2 regions of the Streptomyces sp. PTL18 genome follow, and region 2 is predicted to be linked to the other one. Evidence: predicted binding sites of a transcription regulator. Region 2 holds the regulator's gene; the other holds the start of a gene.
What was found. Region 2 encodes HspR, which represses chaperone genes until heat shock. Its sites were predicted from a motif close to TTGAGNNNNNNNNNCTCAA; they were not measured.
Positions count from the first base shown of each region.

Region 1: a site for HspR is predicted at 3,987-4,005, ahead of lon (endopeptidase La). Genes of this name have one in related genera too.

Region 1 covers NZ_JCAJZO010000009.1:77,029-85,265, forward strand. Annotated here, with positions in the region: gene AC5WS8_RS18990 (protein phosphatase 2C domain-containing protein) at 1-576, shown strand, start outside; gene AC5WS8_RS18995 (MarR family winged helix-turn-helix transcriptional regulator) at 865-1,377, opposite strand; gene lon (endopeptidase La) at 1,547-3,964, opposite strand; gene AC5WS8_RS19005 (rhomboid-like protein) at 4,098-4,868, opposite strand; gene AC5WS8_RS19010 (spermidine synthase family protein) at 5,084-5,788, shown strand; gene AC5WS8_RS19015 (response regulator transcription factor) at 5,901-6,638, shown strand; gene AC5WS8_RS19020 (HAMP domain-containing sensor histidine kinase) at 6,635-7,744, shown strand; gene AC5WS8_RS19025 (multifunctional oxoglutarate decarboxylase/oxoglutarate dehydrogenase thiamine pyrophosphate-binding subunit/dihydrolipoyllysine-residue succinyltransferase subunit) at 8,027-8,237, shown strand, end outside.
Region 2 covers NZ_JCAJZO010000020.1:91,728-99,964, reverse strand. Annotated here, with positions in the region: gene AC5WS8_RS29500 (tyrosine-protein kinase domain-containing protein) at 1-248, shown strand, start outside; gene AC5WS8_RS29495 (arsenate reductase/protein-tyrosine-phosphatase family protein) at 245-832, shown strand; gene dnaK (molecular chaperone DnaK) at 1,216-3,063, shown strand; gene grpE (nucleotide exchange factor GrpE) at 3,060-3,719, shown strand; gene dnaJ (molecular chaperone DnaJ) at 3,759-4,925, shown strand; gene AC5WS8_RS29475 (heat shock protein transcriptional repressor HspR) at 4,930-5,379, shown strand; gene AC5WS8_RS29470 (sugar ABC transporter substrate-binding protein) at 6,025-7,131, shown strand; gene AC5WS8_RS29465 (helix-turn-helix transcriptional regulator) at 7,497-8,237, shown strand, end outside.

The DNA.
Region 1 (8,237 bases), on a different contig from region 2:
GAGGTCCTTGCGGAGGCCGTTCTCCGTACCGCCGACACCCACGCCTCGACTTGTGACCTTTCTCACCCGCGTACCCCCCAGGCGACCGTGGCCCTCGCCCGCTGGTCCGACACCGCGGTGGAGTACCTGGTCCTGTCCGACGCGGCGCTCCTCGTCGAGGCCTCCGACGGCACGGTCACCGCTCTCCTGGACGACCGCCTCGCCCGCCTCCCGCGCGCGGCCCTGGCCACGGACGCGCTGGTGGACGCGACCGTCCGCAACAAGGAGGGCGGTTTCTTCACGGCGGCCGCGGATCCCTCGGTCGCGGCCCGCGCGGTCACCGGCGAACTGCCGCGCGGGCGGGTGCGCGCCCTCGCGGCCCTGACGGACGGCGCGACCCGCTGGACGGAGAAGTTCCGCCAGGGCGACTGGACGGATCTGTTCACGGTCGTCCGCAAGGAGGGAGCAGCGGCGCTGGTGGAACGCGTACGGGAGCTGGAGCGCGCCGACCGCGGGGAACGGACGCATCTCGGCCGCGGCAAGACGCACGACGACGCGACGGTGGTGTACGTGGAGCCTTGGCGCCTCGCACCATGAGCGTCCGCGTTCAGGTCGCGTGGTGAGGTGCCGTCCGGTGCCGTGCGTGGCAAGGCGCCGGAGAGTCCTGGATGGGGACCCCTGCCCGAGCGGAGCCGGGAGCTTGGAGGAGGAGCTACCAGGGCTTTTCCGCAACGCGGCGTGGGCCCCTGCCCGAAGAGCTCGGCGGAGTGCGGTGCCGGGCGGCGCGACCCGGGCGGGCATGGGGCAAGGCCCCCTCAGGGCTCCCCGCAGGACTCCTGCGTCTGGCAGGGCCACTGCGTCTGCAGGGCTACTGCGCCTGTAGGACTACTGCTTCTCCATGCCCAGGTTGAGCCGGTGCAGCAGCCGCGCCAGTTCCGCGACCTCGCGCGGGTCCCAGTGGGCGAGCTTGTCCACATAGCGGGCGCGGCGGGCCTCGCGGACGCGGCCGACGCGCCGCCGGCCCTCCTCCGTCAGGTGCACGAGCCAGGCACGGCCGTCGGCCGGGTCGGGCTCCCGGGCGACCAGGCCGAGCTCCTCCAGGGCGCGCAGCTGGCGGGACATCGTGGCCTTGCCGACACCGATGTAGGCGGCGAGTTCCGTGGCGCGCTGGCGGCCGCACTCGTCCAGTCGTACGAGCAGCCCGTACGCGGCGGACTCCAGGTCCGGGTGGACCTCCCGGGCCATCTGGCCCGCGTTGGCGCGGGCACGCCGCAGGAACACGGTCAACTCACGCTCGAGCGCCAGGAACTCCTGGTCCACGCCACCGGACCGGTCCGCGCCGTCCGACGGCGCGCCGGGTTCCACCGAACGCCGCTCGCCGTTTCCGTCCTCGTGCACGTCAGTCACCTGATCCGGTTTCCCGTTCCTCGCAGTTTCCGCCGAAGGTCGCCGTTGGCGCAGCTCGTGTCAGTATTTCGCAGTCGCGGACCGATGGCAGCACCGGTCCATGGCGAAGGCCCGGGCCTCCCTCACGAAACCCGGGCCTTCCCTCATCCCGTGGCGCCCGTCACGCCGCCACGGGAACCTCCGGCGTCGCGTCGCTCGTGGCGGGCTCGAGCGCCAGCTGAAGGACCTGGCGGACGTCCGTGACGGCGTGCACGTCGAGCTTGTCCAGCACCTCGGCCGGGACGTCGTCCAGGTCGGGCTCGTTGCGCTTGGGGATGATCACCGTGGTGATCCCCGCCCGGTGCGCGGCGAGCAGCTTCTGCTTCACCCCGCCGATCGGCAGCACACGCCCGGTGAGCGAGACCTCGCCGGTCATCGCCACGTCCGTGCGGACCAGCCGGCCCGACAGCAGCGAGGCCAGCGCGGTGGTCATGGTGATGCCCGCGCTCGGACCGTCCTTGGGAACCGCGCCCGCCGGGAAGTGGATGTGCACGCCGCGGTCCTTGAGATCCCCGACGGGCAGCTCCAGTTCGGCACCGTGGGAGCGCAGGAAGCTGAGCGCGATCTGCGCGGACTCCTTCATCACGTCGCCGAGCTGACCGGTCAGGGTCACGCCCGCCGCGCCCGTCTCCGGGTCGGCCAGCGAGGCCTCGACGTACAGCACGTCGCCGCCCGCTCCGGTGACCGCGAGGCCGGTCGCCACACCCGGGACCGCGGTGCGCCGCTCGGCCGGGTCCTGGGCGGACTCGGGCACGTGGTGCGGGCGTCCGAGCAGTCCGCGCAGGTCCTCGTCCCGGACCGTGAAGGGCAGCTCCCGTTCGCCGAGTTCGTGCTGGGCGGCGACCTTGCGCAGCAGCCGCGCGATGGACCGCTCCAGGGTGCGCACGCCCGCCTCGCGCGTGTACTCGCCGGCGAGCCTGCGCAGCGCGGCCTCCTCGATCGTGACCTCGTCCTTGTTCAGGCCGGCCCGCTCCAGCTGGCGCGGGAGCAGGTGGTCACGGGCGATGACGACCTTCTCGTCCTCGGTGTAGCCGTCCAGGCGGACGATGTCCATGCGGTCGGCCAGCGCCTCCGGGATGGCCTCCAGGACGTTGGCCGTGGCCAGGAACACCACGTCCGACAGGTCGAGTTCGACCTCCAGGTAGTGGTCGCGGAAGGTGTGGTTCTGCGCCGGGTCCAGCACCTCCAGCAGGGCCGCGGCCGGGTCGCCGCGGAAGTCGGAGCCCACCTTGTCGATCTCGTCGAGCAGGACGACCGGGTTCATGGACCCGGCCTCCTTGATGGCGCGGACGACACGGCCGGGCAGCGCGCCGACATACGTGCGCCGGTGGCCGCGGATCTCGGCCTCGTCGCGGACGCCGCCGAGGGCGACGCGGACGAACGTGCGGCCCATGGCGTGCGCGACGGACTCGCCGAGGCTGGTCTTGCCGACGCCGGGCGGGCCGACGAGCGCGAGCACGGCACCCCCGCGGCGGCCGCCCACGACGCCGAGCCCCCGGTCGGCGCGCCGCTTGCGCACCGCCAGGTACTCGGTGATGCGCTCCTTCACGTCCTCAAGGCCCGCGTGCTCGGCGTCGAGGATCTCCTTGGCGCCACGGATGTCGTAGGCGTCCTCGGTGTGCTCGTTCCACGGCATCTCGAGGACGGTGTCCAGCCAGGTGCGGATCCAGGAGACCTCGGGCGACTGGTCGCTGGTGCGCTCGAACTTGTCGACCTCCTTGAGGGCGGCCTCGCGGACCTTCTCGGGGAGGTCGGCGGCCTCCACGCGGGCGCGGTAGTCGTCGGACTCCTCGCCCTCGGCGGTGTCGCCGTTCAGCTCGCGCAGCTCCTTGCGGACGGCTTCGAGCTGGCGGCGCAGCAGGAACTCGCGCTGCTGCTTGTCGACGCCCTCCTGGACGTCCTTGGCGATGGACTCGGCGACCTCCTGCTCGGCGAGGTGGTCGCGCAGCTGCCGGGTGGCGAGCTTCAGCCGGGCCACCGGGTCGGTGGTCTCCAGCAGTTCGACCTTCTGTTCGATGGTGAGGAAGGGCGAGTAGCCGGAGTTGTCGGCGAGCGCGGAGACGTCGTCGATGGCCTGGACACGGTCGACGACCTGCCAGGCGCCGCGCTTCTTCAGCCAGCCGGCGACGACGGCCTTGTACTCCTTGACGAGTTCGGCGACGTGGCCGGGCAGCGGGTCGGGAACCGTCTCGTCGATGCGTGTCCCCTCGACCCACAGCGCCGCGCCGGGCCCGGTGGTGCCCGCACCGATCCTCACCCGTCCCACGCCGCGGATGAGCGCCCCCGGGTCGCCGTCCGCGAGCCGGCCGACCTGCTCGACGGTGCCGAGGACGCCGTTGGCGGCGTAGGTGCCGTCGATGCGTGGAACGAGCAGGACCCTGGGCTTTCCGGGCTCCGAGCGGGCGGCCGCCTGGGCGGCCTCCACCGCAGCGCGCACCTCGGAGTCGCTCAGGTCCAGCGGGACCACCATGCCGGGCAGGACAACCTCGCCGTCGAGCGGCAGCACAGGCAGGGTGAGCGGTGTGGACGTCGAAGCCATGATCTCCCCTTCGGCAGTCAAGTTGAGCTGTGGTGACTCAATGCACGAGAGGATTCGATTGTTCCCCACCTACTGTTCGCTCTGGGCGATCAGTTGGGGCGACCGCTGTGGCCGGGCACGGAGCGGCGCCGGGTCAGCTCGTCGGCGCGGCTGCGGCCCCCGTCAGGGCCCAGCGCCGTACCAGCGGCCAGGTCCCGACGCCGATCGCCAGCGCCAGCAGGTGGCCCCAGTTGCTCAGCGGGTCCGTGAACTCGGCCAGGTCCTGCAGGAGTAGCGCGGTGAACACGATCAGCACCGTCCAGCGCAGCGACGGCCGCAGCACCCCCGTCAGCGCGCCCAGACTCGCCGCCACGCCGAAGCTGATGCCGTAGTCGAGGCGGTGCAGGGAACTGTCCGGCAGATGCCCCGCCAGCACCGCGAGGCCGACCGGGACCTCGGTGCCCAGCGTCGCGAGCACATGGCCGAGCAGAAAGACGACCGCCGTGCGCGCGCCGCCTATGCGCCGCTCCAGCGCCGTCAGCACGACCAGGAAGACGAGCGCGTAGTACGACATCATCCCGCCGGCGATCCACAGCGCGCTGGCCAGCAGCACCACCACCGGACTGCGCGTCAGATGTGCGACGTCCGTGCTGGATCCCCGGTACAGGGCGTTCACCAGCGACGGATCGGCGTACCGGGCGAACAGGGAGGTCACCAGCAGCACGGCGGCGTATCCGAAGGTGAACGGTGCCCGCTCGGGGCCCGGCAGCAGCTCGAGCAGGCGCGGGGCCGTCCACCGCACCGGCAGCGGGACCGGGGGCGCGACGGGCGGCGGCGCGGTGCGCTGGCGCGGCATGCCGTCCAGAAGCGGCGCGCCCGTCCCGGTGGGCGTGAGCGTGGCGTCGGCCGAGACCGTACGTTCCAAGGTGCGGCGCTCCTTCCGTCCCGCTCCACCCTTCGCGCCACGCCGGTCGCTGTCTATGACCGACGCCACCCGAGGGCGTGATTCAAAGCAACTTCTCAGGCGGTTTCCGCGTCCGGTGCGGTCGCGCACGACGGTCGGCCGCCGGCGGCGGCGCGTCCGGCCGCGGGGAGGAAAATGCGTCGTCCCGCACCCCGCCCGTCACCAGAATGTGGCCCATGCCTCATCCGTACGACACCGACGACACCGGCGACACCGACGCCACCCCCATGGTCCTGGACCGTCGTGAGGGCCCGCACGGCGAGGTCGTGCTGCGGCGCCACGGTGAGCTGCTGCAGATCATCGCCAACGGCTGTTTCCTGATGGACACCTCCGACGGGCGCTCGGAACGGCTGCTGGTGGAGGCCGCTTCGCACGCCCTGGACGGCCGCCCGGACCCGAGCGTGCTGATCGGCGGACTCGGCGTCGGTTTCTCGCTCGCGCACGCGGCGGCCGACCCCCGCTGGGGGCGCATCACCGTCGTCGAACGCGAACGCGCCGTCATCGACTGGCACCTCGCCGGCCCCCTGGCCGCGCTGTCCGCCGAGGCGCTCACCGATCCGCGCACCCGCATCGTGGAAGCCGACCTCCTCGCCCACGTCAATGAGACATCGGACACGTATGACGCACTGTGCCTGGACATCGACAACGGGCCCGCCTGGACGGTCACGGACGACAACGGCAGCCTCTACTCGGCGGCCGGACTCGCAAGCTGTGCAAGGGCGTTGAGACCCGGCGGCGTGCTCGCGGTGTGGTCGGCCGCGCCGTCCCCGGAATTTGAAGGAACCCTCTGGAATGCCGGGTTCCAACAGGTGCGTACCGAAGAGGTCCCCGTTGCCCGGGGCGTTCCGGACGTCGTGCACCTCGCGATCGGACCTGGATAGCCGACCGGCGGTAACTCCCCGTACGCTGCTTCCCTGGCGCGGATCATTCAAGCGTCAAACGCAGTCATGGGATCACCCCACGGATTCCGGAAAGCAACCCCAGGGGCGGGCGATGGAGCAGACACACACCTCCCACAACGGCACGACGGCGACCCCGGGCGCCCAACGGCGCGTCCTGGTGGTCGAGGACGACCAGACGATCGTCGACGCCATCGCCACCCGTCTGCGCGCGGAGGGATTCCTCGTGCAAACGGCAGGTGACGGTCCGGCGGCGGTCGACACGGCGGAGGCCTGGCAGCCCGACCTGCTGATCCTCGACATCATGCTGCCGGGCTTCGACGGCCTGGAGGTCTGCCGGCGCGTGCAGGCCCAGCGCCCGGTGCCGGTGCTGATGCTCACCGCGCGCGACGACGAGACGGACATGCTGGTCGGACTCGGCGTCGGCGCGGACGACTACATGACCAAGCCTTTCTCGATGCGCGAACTCGCGGCGCGCGTGCACGTGCTGCTGCGCCGGGTGGAGCGGGCGGCGCTGGCCGCCGCGACTCCCCGCACCGGCATACTGCGCCTCGGCGAACTGGAGATCGACCACGCACAGCGCCGGGTGCGGGTGCGCAGCGAGGACGTCCATCTGACGCCCACCGAGTTCGATCTGCTGGTGTGCCTGGCCAACACGCCGCGCGCCGTACTCTCCCGCGAGCAGCTGCTCGCCGAGGTGTGGGACTGGGCGGACGCCTCCGGCACCCGCACCGTGGACAGCCACATCAAGGCGCTGCGGCGGAAGATCGGCGCGGAGCGCATCCGGACCGTGCACGGTGTCGGCTACGCGCTGGAGACCCCGACGCCATGAGTCACGGGCGGTCGGCCGCACGGAGGAGCCCCGGGGAGCCCTGGGGCGGCGTTCGCCCGTTCTCGATCAAGACCAAGCTGGGCGCGCTGGTCGTCATCTCGGTGTTCATCACCACGGGCCTGCTGATGATCGCGGTACGCACCGCCACCGAGCTGCGGTTCATCACGGTGTTCTCGATGATCGCCACCCTGCTGATCACGCAGTTCGTGGCGCACTCGCTCACCGCCCCGCTGGACGAGATGAACGCGGTGGCCCGGTCGATCTCGCACGGCGACTACAGCCGTCGTGTGCGGGACAACCGCCGGGACGAGCTGGGCGACCTGGCCCAGACGATCAACCTGATGGCCGACGAGCTGGAGGCCCAGGACAGCCAGCGCAAGGAGCTGGTGGCGAACGTCTCGCACGAGCTGCGCACCCCCATCGCGGGCCTGCGCGCGGTGCTGGAGAACATCGTCGACGGGGTCACCGAGGCGGATCCGGAGACCATGCGCACGGCGCTGAAGCAGACCGAGCGCCTCGGCCGCCTGGTCGAGACCCTGCTGGACCTCTCCCGCCTGGACAACGGCGTCGTCCCGCTGAGGAGACGTCGCTTCGAGGTGTGGCCGTACCTCTCGGGCGTCCTCAAGGAGGCCCAGATGGTGTCCTCCGCTCGCGCGGGCATCGCCTCGGGCTCCGGCAACCACACCCGTACGGACGTCCATCTGCACCTCGACGTCTCCCCCCCGGAGCTGACCGCGCACGCGGACCCGGAGCGCATCCACCAGGTCGTCGCCAACCTGATCGACAACGCGGTCAAGCACAGCCCGCCGCACGGCCGGGTCACGGTGAGGGCCCGGCGCGGCCCCACCCCCGACTCGCTGGAGCTGGAGGTGCTGGACGAGGGCCCCGGCATCCCCCAGTCGGAGTGGCACCGGGTGTTCGAACGCTTCAACCGCGGCGCGGTGAACCGGCCGCACGGGCCCGGCAGCGACGGAGGCACGGGCCTCGGCCTGGCGATCGCCCGCTGGGTGGTGGATCTCCACGGTGGCCGGATCGGGGTGGCCGAATCCCAGCGGGGCTGCCGGATCCAGGTCACCCTTCCGGGAGAGCCGTCCCTGCCGAGTTGACGTAAAGTTCGAAGTGGAACAACAAGATCCACGCCTGTCCGCGCAGCCGGACACGTGTGATCAGGCAGAGGCCCGCGCACTCCCCGCGCCGGGTCCGGGTCGTCGCACCCGCCCACAACCGGAACCACGCTTGTTTCCCGCCATTTCAACCCCTGAAACGCACTTTTCGATGTGACTTACGCGACGATGAACGGGCCCGACCTGACCTTCGCGGTCTTGGAGGCGTAGCCTTTATTCCCGCTGTCCAATCACCTTGTGAAGCGGAAGAGGGCGGTTGCCGCCGTGTCGCCACAGTCCCCCAGTAACTCGAACCTCTCGACCGACGACCAAGCCGGGAAGAACCCCGCAGCCGCGTTCGGTCCCAACGAGTGGCTCGTCGACGAGATCTATCAGCAGTACCTCCAGGACCCGAATTCGGTAGACCGCGCCTGGTGGGACTTCTTCGCCGACTACAAGCCGGGGGCCGCCGCAGCCGCCTCCTCGGCTCCGTCGG
Region 2 (8,237 bases):
CGAAGACCAGCCGCGACCAGGTACGCGCCGCCGCGGAGTCGCTGGAGCGGGTGGGCGTCCGGGTCCTCGGCACGGTCTTCAGCATGGCTCCGGTTCCCATGGGCGGTCACTACGGCAGTTACGGCACCTACAGCGCCTTCGGTACCGCGGACCACGGTGGTCAGGGGGAACTGCCGGCCCCCCGCGCGTCGGTTCCCCGGCGGGGCGTGCCCGCGTCCGCGGGAACCCGTGTGCCCGGTGAGAGATGACCCGGGTCCTGTTCATCTGTACCGGCAACGTGCACCGATCGGTCCTGGCCGAGCGGCTGCTGGCGGCGAGGCTTCCGCCCGGCTCCGCCCTGCGGCCGGAGAGTGCCGGCACCGAGGCGTGGCACCGCTCCCGTATGGAGAGCGCGACCAGAGCGGTGCTGGAGGAACTGGGCGGGGACGGCTCCGGCTTCGCCTCCCGCCCGCTCACCGCACAGCTCGTCGAGGGGGCAGCGCTGGTCCTGGGGCTCGCGCGGGAGCATCGGGAGGCGGCGGTGCGGCTCGCGCCGTCGGCCATGCGGCGCTGCTTCACGCTGAGGGAGTTCGTGCGGCTCGCGGACGCGGAGGACGGGGGTGTGGGCGGTTTCGACGCCGTTGTGGCGGTCGCGGCCGCCCGCCGGGGGACCGGGGCCCCGGTCCCCCCGGACGAGGACGACATCCGGGACCCCTGGGGCAGGCCCCGGCAGGAGCTGTACGGGTGCGCCCGGGAGATCGACGGGGCGGTGAGCGGACTGGCCTGGCTGTGGGCCGTCAGCGAGGGCGGTGCATCATCGGTGGGGATCGGTGGGGATGACACAGGGGGATGAAGCAGGGTGAGCCGGGAAGAGCGCAGAAAAGCGCTCTTTTCCCTGGTCCCCGCTGGTCGCCGGGGGTGACGTTCGCGGACGTGTGCCGCCTTTCGGCCGGTGGCCGGTGGCGGCGCCGCCACCCGCGCTGCCGGGTCGGCGGGAGGGGCCCGGCGTCGCGCCGGGGTGAACGCTGCCGGCCGGGGCGCCGGCTCCGCCGGCCGGTCCCGCAGGAGTCGCACGCCTCTCGGTGCTCCGCGCACCCCACGCCACCTGCGGTGATTCCCCGGTTGCCGTGTGACGCCGGATGAAAGTTGAGTCCGACCGACTCAGCTCTGTTGACGCCGAGTCGACCCTCGTGCATCCTTGAGCCTGTTCCACTCAAGTCAGCTGGAGGATTCACCATGGCACGTGCGGTCGGCATCGACCTGGGCACGACTAACTCCGTCGTCAGCGTTCTGGAGGGCGGCGAGCCCACCGTCATCACCAACGCCGAGGGTGCCAGGACCACGCCGTCCGTCGTCGCCTTCGCCAAGAACGGCGAGGTGCTGGTCGGCGAGGTCGCCAAGCGCCAGGCGGTCACGAACGTGGACCGGACCATCCGCTCGGTGAAGCGCCACATGGGCACCGACTGGAAGATCTCCCTGGACGGGAAGGACTTCAACCCGCAGCAGATCTCCGCGTTCATCCTGCAGAAGCTGAAGCGGGACGCCGAGGCGTACCTGGGCGAGAAGGTGACCGACGCGGTCATCACCGTCCCGGCGTACTTCAACGACTCCGAGCGGCAGGCCACCAAGGAGGCCGGCGAGATCGCCGGCCTGAACGTGCTCCGCATCGTCAACGAGCCGACCGCCGCCGCCCTGGCCTACGGCCTCGACAAGGACGACCAGACCATCCTTGTCTTCGACCTCGGTGGCGGCACCTTCGACGTGTCCCTCCTGGAGATCGGCGACGGCGTCGTCGAGGTGAAGGCCACCAACGGTGACAACCACCTCGGTGGCGACGACTGGGACCAGCGCATCGTCGACTACCTGGTCAAGCAGTTCCAGTCCGGTCACGGCGTGGACCTGTCCAAGGACAAGATGGCCCTGCAGCGTCTGCGTGAGGCTGCCGAGAAGGCCAAGATCGAGCTGTCCTCCTCCACCGAGACCTCGATCAACCTGCCCTACATCACCGCCTCCGCCGAGGGTCCGCTGCACCTGGACGAGAAGCTCACCCGGGCGCAGTTCCAGCAGCTGACGGCCGACCTGCTGGAGCGGTGCAAGACGCCCTTCCACAACGTCATCAAGGACGCCGGCATCTCCATCAACGAGATCGACCACGTCGTGCTCGTCGGTGGCTCCACCCGTATGCCCGCGGTCGCCGAGCTCGTCAAGGAGCTGACCGGCGGCAAGGAGGCCAACAAGGGCGTGAACCCGGACGAGGTCGTCGCCATCGGCGCCTCGCTCCAGGCCGGTGTCCTCAAGGGCGAGGTCAAGGACGTCCTGCTCCTCGACGTGACCCCGCTGTCCCTCGGTATCGAGACCAAGGGCGGCATCATGACCAAGCTGATCGAGCGCAACACCACGATCCCGACGAAGCGTTCGGAGATCTTCACCACGGCGGAGGACAACCAGCCGTCCGTGCAGATCCAGGTCTACCAGGGCGAGCGCGAGATCGCGGCGTACAACAAGAAGCTCGGCATGTTCGAGCTGACCGGTCTGCCGCCGGCGCCCCGTGGCGTCCCGCAGATCGAGGTCTCCTTCGACATCGACGCCAACGGCATCATGCACGTCACGGCGAAGGACCTCGGCACCGGCAAGGAGCAGAAGATGACCGTCACCGGCGGCTCCTCGCTCCCGAAGGAAGAGGTCGACCGCATGCGCGAGGAGGCCGAGCGCTACGCGGAGGAGGACCACAAGCGCCGCGAGGCCGCCGAGGCCCGCAACCAGGGCGAGCAGCTCGTCTACCAGACCGAGAAGTTCCTCAAGGACAACGAGGACAAGGTCCCGGGCGAGATCAGGACCGAGGTCGAGTCCGCCGTCGCCGAGCTGAAGGAGAAGCTCAAGGGCGAGGACACGGCCGAGATCCGCTCCGCCACCGAGAAGGTCGCGGCCGTCTCCCAGAAGCTGGGCCAGGCCATGTACGCCGACGCCCAGGCCGCGCAGGCCGCCGCCGGCGGTGCCTCGGCCGGTGCCGGTGAGGCCAAGGCCGACGACGACGTGGTGGACGCCGAGATCGTCGACGACGAGCGGAAGGACGGTGCCGCGTGACGGAGGAGACCCCGGGCTTCGAGGAGAAGCCTGACGTCCCCTCCGGCGCCACCCCTGATGACGCCGAGCCGCAGGCCGCCTCCCCCTCTTCGGAGGAGGCGGCGGCCCCGGCGGGGGACGCAAGCGACAACAACGCCGGTCTGGTGGCGCAGCTGGACCAGGTGCGCACGGCGCTGGGCGAGCGCACGATGGACCTCCAGCGACTCCAGGCCGAGTACCAGAACTACCGCCGCCGCGTCGAGCGCGACCGGATCGCGGTCAAGGAGATGGCCGTCGCCAACCTCCTGACCGAGCTCCTGCCCGTGCTCGACGACATCGGCCGCGCACGCGAACACGGCGAATTGGTGGGCGGTTTCAAGTCCGTCGCCGAGTCGCTGGAGACCGTCGCGGCGAAGATGGGTCTGCAGCAGTTCGGCAAGGAGGGCGAGCCCTTCGACCCGACCATCCACGAGGCCCTGATGCACAGCTACGCGCCGGACGTCACGGAGACGACGTGCGTGGCGATTCTGCAGCCCGGGTATCGCTTCGGCGAGCGCACCATCCGCCCCGCGCGGGTGGCCGTCGCCGAGCCGCAGCCGGGGGCGCAGACGGTCAAGGCCGAGGAGACGACCGAGGCGGGCGACGACAAGGAGAACGGTGGCCCGGACGAGGGCTGACGTACACCACGAAGGCACAGGGAAGGAGGGACGTCGGGGATGAGCACCAAGGACTTCATCGAGAAGGACTACTACAAGGTCCTCGGCGTCCCCAAGGACGCCACCGAGGCCGAGATCAAGAAGGCGTACCGGAAGCTCGCCCGCGAGTACCACCCGGACGCCAACAAGGGGAACGCCAAGGCGGAGGAACGTTTCAAGGAGATCTCCGAGGCGAACGACGTCCTCGGCGATCCCAAGAAGCGCAAGGAGTACGACGAGGCCCGCGCCCTGTTCGGCAACGGCGGGTTCCGTCCCGGTCCCGGGGCGGGCGGCTCCTTCAACTTCGACCTGGGCGACCTCTTCGGCGGCCAGGGCGGCGCCGGGGGTGGCTTCGGCGGCGGTCTCGGTGACGTCTTCGGGGGCCTGTTCAACCGCGGCGGCGGCGCGGGCACGCGTACCCAGCCCCGGCGCGGCCAGGACATCGAGTCCGAGGTCACACTGAGCTTCATGGAGGCGGTGGACGGCGCGACCGTGCCGCTGCGCATGTCCTCGCAGTCACCGTGCAAGGCCTGTTCGGGCACCGGCGACCAGAACGGCACACCGCGCGTGTGCCCGACCTGCGTCGGCACCGGGCAGGTGGCGCGCGGCTCGGGCGGCGGCTTCTCGCTGACCGACCCGTGCCCGGACTGCAAGGGGCGCGGGCTGATCGCGGAGCACCCGTGCGAGGTCTGCAAGGGCAGCGGCCGGGCCAAGTCGTCCCGGACGATGCAGGTGCGCATCCCGGCGGGCGTGTCCGACGGGCAGCGCATCCGGCTGCGCGGCAAGGGCGCACCCGGCGAGCGGGGCGGCCTGGCCGGCGACCTGTACGTGGTCGTGCACGTCAATCCGCACCCCGTCTTCGGCCGCAAGGACGACAACCTCACGGTGACCGTGCCGGTGACGTTCGCGGAGGCGGCGCTCGGTGCCGACATCCGGGTGCCCACCCTCGGCGGGCCCCCGGTGACGCTGAAGCTGCCCCCCGGCACCCCGAACGGGCGTACTATGCGCGCCCGTGGAAAGGGCGCGGTCCGCAAGGACGGCACCCGCGGCGACCTGCTGGTCACCGTGGAGGTGAGTGTCCCGAAGGACCTGTCGGGGAAGGCTCGTGACGCGCTGGAGGCGTATCGCGAGGCAACCGCGGGCGAGGACCCGCGGGCGGAGCTGTTCCAGGCCGCGAAGGGAGCATGATGCGATGGACGGCCGTCGACGCAACCCGTATGAGCTGACCGAGGACACGCCGGTCTACGTCATCTCGGTGGCGGCCCAGCTCTCCGGACTGCACCCGCAGACGCTGCGCCAGTACGACCGCCTGGGGCTCGTGTCCCCGGACCGCACCGCGGGCCGGGGCCGGCGCTACTCGGCCCGCGACATCGAACTGCTCCGCCAGGTTCAGCAGTTGTCGCAGGACGAGGGCATCAATCTGGCCGGCATCAAGCGCATCATCGAACTGGAGAACCAGGTCGCCGCGCTCCAGTCCCGTGTCGCGGAACTTCAGGCCGCGCTCGACGGCGCGGCGGCGGCGATGCGTCAGCGCGAGGCGGCCGTCCACGCCTCCTACCGCCGCGACCTGGTGCCGTACCAGGAGGTGCAGCAGACCAGCGCGCTGGTGGTGTGGCGCCCGAAGCGGCAGCAGCAGGACTGAGGGGAACACCCGACGGCGAAGGGGCCCGCGGCGCAGCGCGGGCCCCTTCGCCGTGCCGGAGCCGGTGAGCTTCGGGGCGGCGGGCGGGGGCAGGTCCGAGAGGCGGCCGGGCCCTGGCGGGGCTGCCGGACGACTCGTTGGCGGGCACGACGGCGGTGGCCGCCGCGGCGGTCGTGCGTCGTCTGGCTGGGTTTATTCGGCCCTCTGATCGGATCGGGACGCGGCAAGGCATCCGTGATCACGACCCGTGGGACGAGGGAGAGGCTGTACAGGAACTTTACTTTTCGCTGACTCTTCGGGGAGCCGGACGTTCGACACCCACTTGTGGATGCGTGACGAAGATCACGTTTCATGGAAATTTACCGAAGCGCTGAGATCCGTCGGCTGGTTGACCTTGTGTCAGGTACCGATCGCGCCAGGTGACGGACTGAATTCGCATCAGGCGGGCAGGGGCGGAGTGCCGCCACGCGACGCTCCCTTGGTTTTCACTTGACTCGCACAGTGATCCTGTTGCCATCTCGTTAACCCGTAGTTCTTGACGCTGCGTACCGTCCCCGCGTTGGCTTTCAGCCACCTGGGTCGCAACGCTGCTCCCTCGCCCGGAAGGCACCTGATGTGATTGCTCGTACCACCCGTAGGACCGCTGTGCGTCGTACCGCCATGGCCCTGGCCGCCTCGGCGTCGGCCGTCTCGCTCGCCGCGTGCGGGGTCATCGACGGAGTCGGCGGCAGCAGCAGCTCCGCCACGCCGAAGAAGGGCAACGACATCACGGTCGGTCTCCTTTTGCCCGAGAAGGAGAACCCGCGGTACGACAAGTTCGACTACCCCATCATCAAGAAGCAGGTCGCCTCCCTCACCGACAACAAGGGCAAGGTCGTCTACGCCAACGCCGACGCCGACCCGGCCACGCAGAGCAAGCAGCTCGACCAGATGATCGCCGACAAGGTGGACGTGCTGCTGGTGGACGCGGTCGACGCCAAGGCCATCGCGCCCGGCGTGCAGAAGGCCAAGGACGCGGGCATCCCGGTCATCGCCTACGACCGTCTCGCCCAGGGCCCGATCGACGCGTACATCTCCTTCGACAACGAACTGGTCGGCCAGGTCCAGGGCCGCGCCCTCACGGACGCGCTCGGAGCCAAGGCGTCGAGCAGCAAGATCGTCATGATGAACGGCTCGCCCACCGACCCGAACGCGGCGCAGTTCAAGGAGGGCGCGCTCAGCGAGCTCCAGGGCAAGGTCAACATCGTCAAGTCCTACGACACCAAGGACTGGAAGCCGGAGAACGCCAAGGCGAACATGGCGCAGGCGATCCAGGCTGTCGGCCTGGGCAACATCGCCGCGGTCTACTCCGCGAACGACGGCATGGCCGGCGCCGTCATCGAAGCGCTGAAGGAGGCGGGCGCCAGCAAGATCCCGCCGGTGACCGGGCAGGACGCGGCGCTGGACGCGGTGCAGCGGATCGTCTCCGGTGAGCAGTACATGAGCGTGTACAAGTCGTACCCGGAGGAGGCCAACAACGCGGCCGAGATGGCCGTGGCCAAGGTCCAGGGCCGCTCGATCGAGTTCGACGCGCTGACCCGTGACCACGTCGACAGCCCGACGGAGAAGAAGATCCCGTCGATGCTCGTGCCGGTGGTCGCCCTGACGAAGGACAACATCAAGGACACGGTGATCCAGGACGGCATCTACACCGTCAGGGACATCTGCACCGGGAAGTACAGGGCGGACTGCTCCGCCATCGGCCTCCGGTGACCCGGCCCCGGGATGCCCGGCGGCCGGCGTGCCCGCCCGGATCCCGGCCCCGTCTCTGCGGCCCGCACCCCGAAAGGGGCGCGGGCCGCAGCCCGTTCGGTCCGCCCGTGTGCGATCGGCGACCCCGGTCAGCTTGGTGCAGCGGACGGTCCGGAGGTGGGGAGAAACCGGGAGGTTACAGGGCAAGGGCGGCCGTCGGGGCGGGCGAGCCGTGTTGCGGTGGCGGGCGGCTCCGCGCATAGTTGCGCTGCGAAGGCGTGCGGGGGCGCGGCGCGGACGGCGCGCGTCCGTGTGCGTGAGGGAGTCGCCGGCGGGCCGCGTCGCGCGGGACGCGGGAGCCAGGAGTCGTAAGCCAGGGGTGGAAGATGGCCGGGCACGGGAGGGACGCGCATCCACACGGTGCTGACCGGCTCTGCGAGGCCGGGACCCGCGTGTACTCCCGGGCGGTGCGTCGCGGGCGGGTGCCCCGCGCCGACGCCGCGAAGGTGCCCTGCCTGCTGGAGCTGGCGCTGCTGCACCCCGACCCCGACGACATGGACTGGCTGGTGCCGACCGCCCCGCAGGAGGTCATGACCCGCCTGCTGCGCGGTGTGCACGAGGAGGTCTCCGCGAGCCAGGCGCGGGTCGGCACGGCCGTGGCCGCCGTCGAGTGGTACGCCGGGCTGGACGGCCGTGAGCAGGGCCCTCAGGAGGGCGTGGCGATCCGGGTGCTGGACGGGCTGACGCGGATCCGCGCCGCCATGGACGAGGCGACGGAACGGTGCACGACCGAGGTGCTGACCGTGCAGCCGGGCGGTATCCGCCGCGAGGAGGAGCTGGCCGAGGGCCTGCCGCGGGCGCTGGAGATGCGCCGCCGGGGCGTGCGCATGCGCGACCTGTACACGCATGTCGCCCGGCACGGCCAGGGCCTGCACACCTATCTGGAGCTGATGGGCGACGCCGCCGAGGCGCGCACCCTGGACGAGGTGCCCGAGCGGCTGATCCTCTTCGACCGCACCGTGGCCTTCGTCCCCGCGAACGCGGACCGGACGATCGCGCTGGAACTGCGCCATCCGGCCCTCATCGAGTACCTGGTGACCGTCTTCGAACGCCTGTGGCGTCTCGCG